Regions from separate parts of the Streptomyces sp. NPDC045846 genome, predicted to be linked through region 2. Evidence: riboswitches for the same ligand, from Rfam matches in the RefSeq annotation. Region 2 holds a riboswitch; each other region holds the start of a gene.
The links. Region 2 has a riboswitch for cyclic di-AMP ahead of AC07F3_RS29485 (transglycosylase family protein). Riboswitches for the same ligand answer to the same signal wherever they lie in the genome.
Positions count from the first base shown of each region.

Region 1: it holds a riboswitch for cyclic di-AMP, as region 2 does, so the genes downstream of both, AC07F3_RS31025 (M23 family metallopeptidase) here and AC07F3_RS29485 (transglycosylase family protein) in region 2, are expected to answer to the same signal.
Region 3: it holds a riboswitch for cyclic di-AMP, as region 2 does, so the genes downstream of both, AC07F3_RS37590 (M23 family metallopeptidase) here and AC07F3_RS29485 (transglycosylase family protein) in region 2, are expected to answer to the same signal.

Region 1 covers NZ_JBWKKJ010000012.1:128,839-133,291, forward strand. Annotated here, with positions in the region: gene AC07F3_RS31015 (M16 family metallopeptidase) at 1-487, shown strand, start outside; gene AC07F3_RS31020 (M16 family metallopeptidase) at 505-1,869, shown strand; cyclic di-AMP (ydaO/yuaA leader) riboswitch at 2,073-2,232, shown strand; gene AC07F3_RS31025 (M23 family metallopeptidase) at 2,246-3,010, shown strand; gene AC07F3_RS31030 (GntR family transcriptional regulator) at 3,183-3,860, shown strand; gene AC07F3_RS31035 (HPr family phosphocarrier protein) at 4,037-4,318, opposite strand.
Region 2 covers NZ_JBWKKJ010000011.1:103,665-108,117, reverse strand. Annotated here, with positions in the region: gene AC07F3_RS29495 (cytochrome P450 family protein) at 1-366, shown strand, start outside; gene AC07F3_RS29490 (transglycosylase family protein) at 510-1,493, shown strand; cyclic di-AMP (ydaO/yuaA leader) riboswitch at 1,751-1,920, shown strand; gene AC07F3_RS29485 (transglycosylase family protein) at 1,924-2,619, shown strand; gene eno (phosphopyruvate hydratase) at 2,875-4,161, shown strand; gene AC07F3_RS29475 (FtsB family cell division protein) at 4,265-4,453, shown strand, end outside.
Region 3 covers NZ_JBWKKJ010000021.1:19,622-24,074, reverse strand. Annotated here, with positions in the region: gene AC07F3_RS37605 (MerR family transcriptional regulator) at 1-225, shown strand, start outside; gene AC07F3_RS37600 (hypothetical protein) at 296-541, shown strand; gene AC07F3_RS37595 (PP2C family protein-serine/threonine phosphatase) at 602-1,723, shown strand; cyclic di-AMP (ydaO/yuaA leader) riboswitch at 1,966-2,104, shown strand; gene AC07F3_RS37590 (M23 family metallopeptidase) at 2,116-3,183, shown strand; gene AC07F3_RS37585 (PrsW family intramembrane metalloprotease) at 3,365-4,453, opposite strand, start outside.

The sequences.
Region 1 (4,453 bases), on a different contig from region 2:
CGGCGGCGGCGAGTCCTCCCGGCTGCACAACCGCCTGGTCCGCCGCGACCAGAGCGCGGTGGCCGCCGGATTCGGCCTGCTGCGGCTCGCCGGGGCGCCCTCGCTCGGCTGGCTGGACGTCAAGACGTCCGCGGGCGTCGAGGTCCCCGACATCGAGGCCGCGGTCGACGAGGAGCTCGCGCGGTTCGCCGAGGAGGGCCCCACCGACGAGGAGATGGAGCGCGCCCAGGCCCAGTTGGAGCGCGAGTGGCTCGACCGGCTCGGCACGGTCGCCGGCCGCGCCGACGAACTGTGCCGGTACGCCGTGCTGTTCGGCGACCCGCAGCTCGCCCTGACCGCGGTCGACCGCGTCCTGGACATCACCGCCGCCGAGGTCAAGGCGGTCGCCGCGGCGACGCTGCGCCCCGACAACCGGGCGGTCCTGGTGTACGAGCCCATCGCGGCACCCGAGGCAGGCAACGAAGAGGAAGAAGAGGCGGGCCAGTGACGGACGCTGTCGTGACCATGGAGTTCCACCCGCAGCCGGCCGCCGGCACCCCCACGCCGTGGGCCTTCCCGGCCCCCGAGCGCGGCACGCTCGCCAACGGCGTGACCGTGTTGCGCTGCCACCGGCCCGGCCAGCAGGTCGTCGCCGTGGAGATCTTCCTCGCGGCCCCGCTGGACGCCGAGCCCGAGGGCCTCGACGGCGTCGCCACCATCATGGCGCGCGCCCTGACCGAGGGCACCGACAAGCACTCGGCCGAGGAGTTCGCCGCCGAGCTGGAGCGGTGCGGCGCCACCATCGACGCACACGCCGACCACCCCGGCGTGCGGGTCTCCCTCGAAGTGCCGGTCTCGCGGCTGCCCAAGGCGCTCTCGCTGCTCGCCGAGGCGCTGCGGGCCCCCGCGTTCGCCGACTCCGAGATCGAGCGGCTGGTGCGCAACCGGCTCGACGAGATCCCGCACGAGCAGGCCAACCCGGCCCGGCGGGCCGCCAAGCAGCTCTCCAAGGAGCTGTTCCCGGCCTCCGCGCGCATGTCCCGGCCCCGCCAGGGCACCGAGGAGACCGTCGCCCCGATCGACGCCGCCGCGGTGCGCGCCTTCTACGAGGCGTACGTGCGGCCCGCGACGACGGTGGCCGTGGTTGTCGGCGACCTGTCGGGCACCGACCTCGACGCGATCCTCGCGGACACCCTGGGCGACTGGACGGGCGACCCCGCGGAGCCGCGCCCCGTCCCGCCGATCACCGCCGACGACACCGGCCGGGTCGTCATCGTGGACCGCCCCGGCGCGGTCCAGACCCAGCTGCTCATCGGCCGCATCGGCGCCGACCGGCACGACCGGGTCTGGGCGGCCCAGGTGCTCGGCACGTACTGCCTGGGCGGCACCCTGACCTCCCGCCTCGACCGCGTGCTGCGCGAGGAGAAGGGCTACACCTACGGGGTGCGCGCGTTCGGCCAGGTGCTGCGCTCGGGGCCGGACGGCGGCGCCGCGATGCTCGCCATCAGCGGCTCGGTCGACACCCCGAACACCGGCCCGGCCCTCGACGACCTGTGGAAGGTGCTGCGCACGCTGGCCGCGGAGGGCCTCACCGACGCCGAGCGCGAGACGGCCGTGCAGAACCTGGTCGGCGTCGCGCCGCTCAAGTACGAGACGGCCGCGGCCGTCGCGGCGACGCTGGCCGACCAGGTCGAGCAGTTCCTGCCGGACGACTACCAGGCCCAGCTGTACGCGCTGCTCGCCGAGACCGGCACCGTGGAGGCGACGGCGGCCGTCGTCAACGCCTTCCCGGCCGACCGGCTCGTCACCGTGCTCGTGGGCGACGCCGCGCAGATCGAGGAGCCCGTCCGGGCGCTCGGAATCGGTGAAGTGACCGTCGTCACCGGCTGATTGAGGCCCGCGCGAGCGGAGACACAGGGGACCCCGGTGGCGGATGCGCCGCCGGGGTCCCCCCTTATGTCCGGTTTATTGGGGAGGTTGCCTGTCTGTCATGTGGCGTGCGCTACAAAATCCTGTGTGTGTTTGGTGATTGAAAGATCAGCCGTCTAGCGTCGGTCCCGCTGTCCGTCACCACCCGTCGCAGCCGCGGCACCGGACAGTGATCGCCGAGTCCCCGATGGCGCGAGCCAGGGGAGCCGGGGACCCACTCAGTCCCTGGGGTGAATCGGACGCCTCCGCCCGCGGAGGAGCCCGTAGGAGACCTTCCTGCTCCGAACCCGTCAGCTAACCCGGTAGGCGAGATGGAAGGAAAGGACACCGCCACTCCATGGCGTTCACCCGTGCCACCGGGAAGCACCGCGCGCCCAGCCGCATGACGCGCCGCAGCGCGAACATCGCGGGCATCGCCACCCTCGCCACCGCCGGAGTCGTAGGCACCCTCGCCTCCCCGGCCGTCGCCGCCCCGAGCGCCACCGCCGACACCGGCCTCACCCAGGCCATCGTCATCGGCGACACCCTCGCGGACCAGCTGGGCGCCCAGGCCGACGCGCAGAAGCAGGCCGCCGTGAAGGCCCGGGCGAAGGCCGAGGCCGAGGCGGCCGCCAAGGCCAAGGCGGAGCAGCGGGCCAAGGAGGACCGCGAGGCCAAGGAGCGGGCCGCGCGCGAGGCCGAGCGCAAGCGCCTCAACACCTTCGTGGCCCCCATATCCGACAGCTATGTGTCCACCGGCTACAAGACCGGCGGCTCGATCTGGTCGTCGGGCAGCCACACCGGCATCGATTTCCACGCGGCGAGCGGCACTTCGGTGCACGCCGTCGGCCTGGGCACCGTCGTCGAGGCGGGCTGGGGCGGGGCGTACGGCAACAACATCGTGATCCGGATGAACGACGGCACGTACACCCAGTACGGCCACCTCTCGGTCATCCAGGTCTCCGTCGGCCAGTCCGTCGAGCCCGGCCAGCAGATCGCGCTGTCGGGCGACACCGGCAACACCACCGGCCCGCACCTGCACTTCGAGGCCCGCACGGGCCCGCAGTACGGCTCGGACATCGACCCCGTCGCCTATCTGCGCTCGCACGGCGTCAACGTCTAGGACGTACCCGCGCGCACCGAAGGCCTCCGGCACACAGCCGGGGGCCTTCGTCGTTGGCCGGAAGAAATCCATCGGTTCCGGCCCGTCACCGGGAATTAACAAGGGCTGCCATAGAGTCGCGGAAAAGACGTCCATCGACCGCGTTGCGCGGGGATCAGGCGGAGGTTCGGCCATGCGCATTCCGGCGCATTCGGTATGCACGGCAATCCGCGACGACATTGTCTCGGGTGTCTTCGAGCGCGGCGGCCGGCTCGCCGAGGAGGTCCTCGCGCGCCGGTACGGGGTCTCCCGCGTGCCGGTCCGCGAGGCCCTGCGCACCCTGGAGTCCGAGGGCTTCGTGACCACCCGCAGGCACGCGGGCGCCTGTGTGGCCGAGCCCACCGAGCTGGAGGCCGCCGACCTCCTCGAACTGCGCGCGCTCCTGGAGCCGTTGGCCGCCGCGCGGGCCGCCGGGCGCCGGGGCGAGGCCCATCTCAAGGTGCTGCGCGGCCTGGTGAGGCTAGGTCAGGACCGGGCCAGGCGCGGTCAGGGCGAGGATCTGCGCTCACTGGGCGGCTGGTTCCACGAGACGCTGGCCCAGGCCTCCGCGAGCCCCGGACTCATCGCGCTGCTCACGCAGGTGCGGCACAAGGTCGCCTGGATGTACGTGGTCGACGGGACGGTCCGCCCGGTGGAGACCTGGGCCGAACGCGGCGCCATCACCGACGCGGTGGCCCGCGGCGACGCCGAACGCGCCCGCTCGCTCACCGCCCTGCACGCCGAGCGATCCTTTTCCGCCCATCGGCTGCGCGGGGCCGCGGCCGTGAGAACTCCGCAACCTCCCGTCAACACCGCGAGCGCCCGCGCTTAACAGGGGTGCCGTATACAAAGGAGGCGAAAAGCGCGGCCGCATTTCGCTGCCCGGAATTCGGGGCCCGGCGGTCTTTCGCGCAATCCGTCAAAGCTGTCGGCCCGGGGCGGGGAAAACGAAAGGACCGCCTCTCCCCGATGCGGAAGCGGCGGTCCTTCGACGTGACGTCGACCGGATCAGACGGTCTCGGGGAGCTCCTCGAGACCCTCGGCGACCAGCTTGGCCAGCCGGTCGAGCGCGGCGTCCGCGCCCTCGGCGTCGGAGGCCAGCACGATCTCCTCGCCGCCCTGCGCACCCAGGCCGAGCACCGCGAGCATGGACGCGGCGTTGACCGGGTTGCCGTCGGCCTTGGCGATGGTCATGGGGACTCCGGCGGCCGTGGCGGCACGGACGAAGATGGACGCGGGGCGGGCGTGCAGGCCCTCGGCCCAGCCGACGTTGACGCGGCGCTCAGCCATGGTGTTGCCCTTCGAAATCTCTGACGGTTGTCTAGACCAGTCTCTCATGTGGTGCGCGGTGCTCGTACCGACCATAGGCCCCAGTGTCCCGCCGATCGGCCCTCCCCACCTTGCCCCGCCCCGCACGGCCGCGCG
Region 2 (4,453 bases):
CCCGTGGAGCTGGCGACCTGGCGGTTCGCCACCGAGCCGCTGACGATCGGCGGCCAGGACATCGCCTCGGGCGACCCGGTGCTCGTGGTGCTCGCCGCCGCCGACCGCGACCCCGAGCGCTTCGCCGCCCCGGACGTCCTCGACCTCGGCCGCAGGGACAACCAGCACCTCGGGTACGGCCACGGCATCCATTACTGCCTCGGCGCCCCGCTCGCCCGGCTCGAAGGGCAGACCGCGCTCGCGACGCTGCTGCGGCGCCTTCCTGACCTGCGGCTGGGGGCGGAACCTGACGATTTGCGCTGGCGCGGCGGGCTCATCATGCGCGGACTGCGCACCCTGCCGGTCCAGTTCACGCCGCCCCGCTGACCGGCCGGGACCGGGCCGGAACTGACGGACCGTCAAGACTGTGACTTTTATGTGATCTCTGGTGCATCGACTTGTGACAGGCGTTCGAGTACGGCTACGTTCACCGTTCATTCGGCTCAGCAGTCACACGGAAGGCCTTATTCATGCGCTCCGGGAATGGACGGCATCGTCGACCCCGCCAGGCACCCGCTCTCGTCGTCGCGGCGGGAGTGACCGGCTCGGCCATCGCCCTTCCCCTGCTCGCCGCGACCGGCGCGAACGCCGCGGACGCGAGCACCTGGAACCAGGTCGCGGCCTGTGAGTCGGGCGGGCTGTGGAGCGCCGACCTCGGCAACGGCCTGTACGGCGGCCTCCAGTTCTCGCAGCCCACATGGGAGGCGTACGGCGGCACGGAGTACGCCCAGCGCGCCGACCTGGCCAGCCGCGCCCAGCAGATAGCCGTGGCCGAGAAGGTGCTCGCGGCCAAGGGCCCGGGGGCCTTCGCGAACTGCGGCAGCGGCGCCGGGCTCGCCAAGGGCGGCGGCTCGGCCAACGTCGACCCGGGCGTGCCCGACACCTCGGACGGCACGACCGCGCCCCTCCCCGCGACCCCCGGCACCCCGCCGGCCAAGACGCCGGGCGCCACCCCGGCGCCGGGCGGCTCCGCGCCCGCCACGCCCGCGCCGGGCGCCCCCAAGCCGAGCGACCCGCCCAAGTCCCCGGCGCCGTCCGCCTCCACCCCCGCGGCCCCCGGCAAGCACCGCGGGGCGCCCTCGCCCGAGGAGAGCGCGGGCACGGCTCCGGGCGGCACCCCCTCGGGCGCGCCGGCCGGCCGGACCGAGCCGGGCGCTCCGGGCAGTCCGGCCGACGGCCGCGACGCGGGGCAGCACCCCTCGCGAGGTGACGGTGCCTCACGTGAGACCGGTAACACCCTTCCCGCGAGCGGCGACTACACCGTGCGCCCCGGCGACAATCTCTCGGCCATCGCCGACGCGAACAAGATCGAGGGCGGCTGGCCCGCGCTCTACCACGCCAACGAGCACCTCATCGGCACCGACCCGAACCTCATCCTGCCTGGCCAGAGCCTGGACCTGAAGGCCACGGCGGCCGCCGCCGCGACCCCGAACTCGGCGCCGAAGCAGGGTTAGTTCGCGGGCCTATGTCCGTTCTGCGCAAGTGAGACATGGGTCTCTTCGCCCCAACTGGCGTGTCCCGTCTGCCCGGTCCGTCCGTCCCGCCCCTCACCTGCGGAAACATCCCTTGTGTCGCCGCAAGTAGGGGGGATTTCTCCGCGATGTGCGTCTTTGAACATTGGCGGGGCGTGTGTTTTCGTCGTTCTCGCTCGTCACCGCGAGCCCCTTCGACCGAGCACGCCGAATCCTGCCGTCGGCCGGAGGGAACAGTCGACGCTTATGCGCCGTAGGCAGGAGCGGGGGACCCAAGGTAGGCGCCGGGCCCAGCAGTTCACATGACTGCCGGAACCGGCTTGGGGTGAAGACGGGCGCACCGACGCTCGGCCGGGCAGCTCACGCCCGAACCCGACAGCTCACCTCGCAGGCGTCGGTGAGGAGAACCTCCATGCTGCTTTCCGGCAAGGGCAAGCACCGCCGCCCGTCCAAGGCCGTCCGTGTCGCCACGCTGGCCGGTGTCACCGGCGCCGCCGTGGCCGCCCCGCTGATGGCGGCGGGCAACGCCTCCGCCGCCTCCGTCCAGACCTGGGACGCCGTCGCCCAGTGCGAGTCCGGCGGCAACTGGTCCATCAACACCGGCAACGGCTACTACGGCGGCCTGCAGTTCTCGCAGTCCTCCTGGGCCGCCGCCGGCGGCACCCAGTACGCCTCGCGCGCCGACCTGGCCACCAAGGGCCAGCAGATAGCCACCGCCGAGAAGCTGCTCGCGATGCAGGGCCCGGGTGCCTGGTCCTGCGCCGGTGCGGGCAACCTGACCTCGGGCGGCGGCAAGGCCGACGTGGACACCTCCGGTTCCTCGTCCTCGTCGAAGCCGTCGAAGCCGTCCAAGCCGAAGCAGCAGGCCCAGCCGCAGCAGAAGTCCGAGCGCGCCGAGTCGGCGCCGAAGGCCAGCCGCGACGAGCAGCGCAGCGAGCCGGTCAAGCAGGGCAACGGCGAGTACGCCGTCAAGTCCGGCGACACGCTCGGCAACATCGCCGCGGCCAACGGCGTCAAGGGCGGCTGGCAGAAGCTGTTCGACCTGAACAAGGACATCGTCAAGGACGCGAACCTGATCTTCCCGGGCCAGAAGCTGCACCTCGGCTGAGTCCCGCCCCCTTCAGGCCGCCCCGGCCCGGCGCGTTCCCCCCGTACGCGCCGGGCCGGGGCTTCGTCATTACCGGGCAGTAGTGTTGTGGTCCTTTGCCCGGGAATCAGGGTCCTTGGGCCCTTTTTCGTCCCAGGAGGCGGGCACTCGGCTGGCCGGAGCTCCAGAGCCGGTTAGGCTCTTGTCGCAAGGCGAAGCGACCCCGCATGTCCCTGCACTGCTTGCGTCACATCTAGCGTCACATCCCAGAAGGAGATGCTCGTGCCGTCCATCGACGTCGTCGTAGCCCGGGAAATCCTGGACTCCCGAGGCAACCCCACGGTCGAGGTCGAGGTCGGCCTCGACGACGGCAGCACCGGCCGTGCTGCAGTTCCGTCCGGCGCCTCCACCGGTGCCTTCGAGGCCATCGAGCTCCGCGACGGCGACCCGAACCGCTACGGCGGCAAGGGTGTCGAGAAGGCCGTCCTCGCCGTCATCGAGCAGATCGGCCCGGAGCTCGTCGGCTACGACGCCACCGAGCAGCGCCTGATCGACCAGGCCATGTTCGACCTGGACGCCACGGACAACAAGGGCTCGCTCGGCGCCAACGCCATCCTCGGCGTCTCCCTCGCCGTCGCGCACGCCGCCTCCGAGGCCAGCGACCTGCCGCTGTTCCGCTACCTGGGCGGCCCCAACGCGCACCTGCTGCCCGTCCCGATGATGAACATCCTCAACGGCGGGTCGCACGCCGACTCCAACGTGGACATCCAGGAGTTCATGATCGCCCCGATCGGCGCGGAGTCCTTCTCCGAGGCCCTTCGCTGGGGTGCCGAGGTCTACCACACGCTCAAGAGCGTCCTGAAGCGCAAGGGCCTGTCCACCGGCCTCGGTGACGAGGGCGGCTTCGCGCCGAACCTGGAGTCCAACCGCGCCGCCCTCGACCTCATCCTCGAGGCCATCAAGGAAGCCGGTTACGCCCCGGGCAAGGACATCGCGCTCGCGCTCGACGTCGCCGCGTCCGAGTTCTACAAGGACGGCAAGTACGAGTTCGAGGGCAAGTCCCGCTCGGCCGCCGAGATGACCGAGTACTACGAGGAGCTCGTCTCCGCGTACCCGCTGGTCTCCATCGAGGACCCGCTGTTCGAGGACGACTGGGCCGGCTGGAACACCATCACCTCGCGCCTGGGCTCCAAGGTCCAGATCGTCGGTGACGACCTGTTCGTGACCAACCCCGAGCGCCTGTCGCGCGGCATCGAGGAGGGCTCCGCCAACGCCCTGCTCGTCAAGGTCAACCAGATCGGTTCGCTGACCGAGACCCTGGACGCCGTCGAGATGGCCCAGCGCAACGGCTTCAAGTGCATGATGTCGCACCGCTCCGGCGAGACCGAGGACGTCACCATCGCCGACCTCGCCGTCGCGGTGAACTGCGGCCAGATCAAGACCGGCGCCCCGGCCCGCTCGGACCGCGTCGCCAAGTACAACCAGCTGCTGCGCATCGAGGAGATCCTCGACGACGCCGCCGTGTACGCGGGCCGCAGCGCGTTCCCCCGCTTCAAGGGCTGACGTCGTGAAGGGCTGACGCCCTAGCCAGTCGTACGTACGTCCCCGGCCGCGGTCCCGTACCGTGTCCGGGGACGTCCGTGTGTAACGGGGAGGCGGGAGAGCGATGGGCAAGAACGCCAAGGGCGGTGACCGCGACCGGTTCTCCACCGCGGCCCGGCTCAAGGTGCTCGGCGAGCAGACCGCCGCCCGCGTCTACCGCTCGCAGAGCAAGCGCCAGGCCCGCCGCTCCCGGCTCACCGGCCGGGCGGCCCTCCTCGCCCTGGTGCTCTGCTCCCTGATCGTGGCCCTCGCC
Region 3 (4,453 bases), on a different contig from region 2:
GACATCGCGCGGCGCCACGTCGCCTGGCTGTCCGCCACCGCGCCCGCGGGCAGGTCGTACGTCATCGGCCTCGGCCGGATGTACGTCGAGGACCCGCGCTTCGGCGTCAACTACGACAAGCACGGCGAGGGGACGGCGGAATTCGTCCGGGACGCCCTGACGGTGTACGCCGAGCGGCACCTCACCGACGGTCCGGCCGCCACCGGGAGCACGTGCGCGGAGTAGTCTCGCGCTCGCCATGAGTGAGCACGGGAGAGCGGCGACGCGGTCGGGACAGCGAAGGACACGGCGGAAGGTGCCTGCCGTGCTGCTGCTCGTCGTCTGCGCGCTCGTCCTGAGCGGCTGTGAGAAGACGGCCGGGCCCGCCCCGGTCGCCCGGGTGCCGGCCGCCGGGACCGCGGCCCCCGCGCACGGCTGCCGACTGAACCGCGGCGGCTGGGTCGAGCTGCCGTGCGTGCCCGATCGGGGCGCGAACCACCGCCACACCCCAGGGAGCTGCGCCCGGGGACGCCCGGGCCCGCACCGCTGCCGCCGCCACTGACCGGCACCCGCTTGGGCGCGCCGAGTCGCCGGGGCGGCCGGAAGGCGCCAGGCTGGACGGGTGCGGCAGGCAGCGGAGGGCGACGGGCGCCTGGTACGGGCGCTACCCGTACTGCTCATCGTCGTCGGCTTCGTCTCCGACGCCTCGACCCCGCCCGACCTGACGTTCGCCGCGCTGTTCGCCGGCGCCCCCGTGATCGCCGCCCCGTTCCACTCGGCCCGCGCCACCGCCGCCATCGGCCTGGGCTCGATGCTCGCGGTGGTGGCGCTCTGGTTCATACACGATCTTCCCAACCTGGGTGAAGGCGCCAGCGAGCTGTTCACCGTGCTGACGGTGGGTGCCCTGGCCCTCGTCATCAACCGCATCCTGCGCCGCAGCGACGAGCAGCTCGCCTCGGCCCGCGTCATCGCCGAGACAGCGCAGCGCGCCGTCCTGCCCACGCCCGCGGCCCGGATCGGCGGCCTCCACGTGGCCGCGCGGTACGAGGCGGCGCAGGCGGACGCCTTCATCGGCGGTGACCTGTTCGCCGTGCAGGACACCCCGTACGGGGTGCGGCTCATCGTCGGTGACGTACGCGGCAAGGGCCTCCAGGCGGTGGAGGCCGTCGCCGTGGTGATCGGCGCCTTCCGCGAGGCCGCCGAGCACGAGTCGTCCCTGGAGGCGGTGACCCAGCGCCTGGAGCGGGCGCTGGCCCGCGAGGGCACCCGCCGCGACCGGCTCGACGCGGTCGAGGGGTTCACCACCGCGCTGCTCGCCGAGATCCCGCGCGGCGACGGCACCGTACGTCTGGTGAACCGGGGGCACCCCGAGCCGTTCCTGCTGCACGCGGACGGCTCCCTCGACACCCTCGTGCCGAGCGAGCCCGCGCTGCCGCTCGGCATGGCGGACCTCGGGGTGTGGCCGGACCGGTCCGATCCGCACCCCTTTCCCGCCGGGTCGACGCTGCTCCTCTACACCGACGGCCTGTCCGAGGCGCGGGACGCCGAGGGAGTCTTCTACGACCCGGGCACCCGGCTGCGCGGGGCGATCTTCCCCGGCCCGGAGGAGGTCCTGGACGCGCTCGTCGACGACGTGCGCCGGTACACGGGCGGCGGCGCGAGCGACGACATGGCGCTGCTCGCGGTGACCCGGCCGAGCGAGGGGCAGCCCGAGCGGCGGCGCACCGTCAGGATCGTGAAATGAGGCGCTCACGGTGCGTGCCCGAAGGGTGTCGCTGCGCATAACAATTGACACACCGTCAGAAATGGAGTGTGACGCGCGTGACCCCGAGGAGCCGTCAACTCGCCCGGCTTGGCCCGGCTATGGTGCGGTAAGTCCAGGCCAGGACCGTTAACGATCAGTGGGAACGGCTTGGAAACCACCCCTGCTGTCTATTAACGTTCGATAACGCAGCGCGGTCGTCCCAGCCGCCGCCAAGGCGGCGCCGCGCGCCTGCGCCGAATTCCGCAAGGGAACCGGGGAACCACCAACTTGGGGTGAATCGGGCGCCTTCCCGGGCGCTCGTAGGAGACCTTCCTGCTCCGAACCCGTCAGCTAACCCGGTAGGCGAGAAGGAAGGAAAGGAGCGCGCCTTCGTGGCGTCCAACGAGCCTGCCCTCGACACCCCCATGCCTCCGCATTCGCTGTACGGGGACGTACCCGGCGAGACCGAGAGCTGGGAGGAGTGGGACCCGACCGAGGAGTCCGTCCGCCCGGTACGCGGCCGCCACCGGGTGGCCAAGCAGCGCGGCGGCCTCGCCCGCAGCTCCACCGTCCTCGGCGTCGGCGTCATAGCCGCGGTCGGCGCGGGCGGCATGGCCACCGCGCAGACCAAGCCGCCGGTCTCCATATCCCTGCCCGACTCCGTCAAGGACAACCTGCCCGACCTCGGGTCGCTGCCCGGCGTCGGCGAACTCGTCGCGCACGGCGCGGACGCCCCGAAGACCGCCGCGGCCCGGGCCGACCAGAAGATCGCCGCCGCGCCGCTCACCATGGCCGGCCTGTCCACCGCCGAGGCCGAACAGGGCGCCACCGACGCCGGTGAGGCGCTGCGCGCCCGCATCCTCCAGCAGGCCGAGCAGCAGAAGGCCGGTGCGGCGGCCGAGGCGAAGGCGGCCGCGCAGAAGGCCGCCGCCGAGAAGGCGGCCGCCGAGGCCAAGGCCAAGCAGGACGCGGCCACCGCCCAGGCCGCGGCCGACAAGAAGGCGGCCGAGGAGGCCGCGGCGAAGAAGGCGGAGGAGGAGCGGCTCGCCAAGCTGGCCGCGAGCTACTCGCTGCCGGTGGGCTCGTACACGCTCACCTCCACGTTCGGCGAGGCCGGCTCGATGTGGTCCTCCGGCCACCACACCGGCCTCGACTTCGCGGCCCCGACGGGTACGCCGCTCAAGGCGATCCACTCCGGGACGATCAAGTCGGCGGGCTGGGCGGGGGCGTACGGCTACCGCACGGTCATCGCGCTCGACGACGGCAGCGAGCTCTGGTACTGCCACCAGTCGTCCCTCGCGGTGTCGGTGGGGCAGCAGGTGGCGGCGGGGGATGTCATCGGGCGCGTCGGTGCGACGGGGAATGTGACCGGGCCGCATCTGCACCTGGAGGTGCACACGCCGTCCGGTACGGGTATCGATCCCATGGCCTGGCTTCAGTCGAAGGGCCTCAATCCCTGAGGTGGCCCTGCGGGGTGGCCCGTTTCGCGCAGTTCCTCGCGCCCCTTGATGCGCTGTCGTCCGTCCGGCGTGGGTGGTTGCTCGCGCAGTTCCCCGCGCCCCTGAACCCCTCTTTCGTCTGCGGGCCGTGACCGCTTGCTCGCGCAGTTCCCCGCGCCCCTTGGCCCGTTTTGGTCTGGGGTCAGTGCAAGTACGGGTTGTGGTGGGCCGGGGCTGGTTGGTTGTAGGGGGGATGCGGAGCGTAGGGCGTGTACTGCACGTGCTGGGTGTAGGGGTGCGGGGGGCCCGGCTGTGGGGGCAGCCAGATCCGGCCCGTCGCGCCCGCCGCGTACAGCAGCGCCGGGGCTGCGACCGGCTTGCGCTCCCACAGATGGTGGAGCAGCTCCTGCTCGCGGGCCGCGAAGTCGGGCCCAGGGCCGGTGGCTCCCGCGCTGCGGTAGGCGCGGTGGCGCAGGAAGGCGAGCGCGGTCGCGAACGCCTCGTACTCGGCGACCGCCCGTGCCGCGGGCTTCCCGCCGAAGCGGTGGTGCGCGAAGTCGCGGGCTGTGGCGCGGGCCCGCATCGAGGACAGCGCGAGCGGCTCGGCGGGACCGAGCCAGCCGGCCGCGGCGTACGCGGGCAGCTCGGCGGCGATCGTCCGCAGCTCGCGCTGGCGGCTCCAGATCGCGAGCCAGGTCAGCAGCCCGAACACCGGCACCATGAAGGCCCCGTACACGATGTAGAAGCCGTACACCCCGAACAGCGTCGAACTGTTCCACAGGGCGTGCATGCCCATCGCGCACACCAGGCCCAGCAGCGGGAAGGCGACCCGGCGCAGCCGCCTGCCGGGCGGCGCGAGCGCGGCCATGCCGAAGCCGATGCCGGTCAGCACGGTGAACAGGGGGTGCGCGAACGGCGACATGACGACCCGTACGAAGAACGTCGCCGCCGTGGTCGAGGCGAGGCCCCCGCTGTGGCTGGCCTGGTCCTCTCCGAAGGCGTTGCCCAGGTACAGGATGTTCTCGGTGAAGGCGAAGCCGGTGGCGGTGAAACCGGCGAAGACGACGCCGTCGACGATCCCCTTGAAGTCGCGTCTGCGGAAGAGGAACAGCAGCAGGACGGCCACCGCCTTCGCGCTCTCCTCGACGATGGGCGCTATGACGCTGGCGCCCAGATGGTCGGCGGAGGACGGGTCGGCGGTGGCCGTGGCTATCCAGCGCGTCGCGAACGAGTTGGCGATGATCGCGACCAGGGCGGCGGCGCAGGCGCCCCACGACAGGGCGAACAGGAG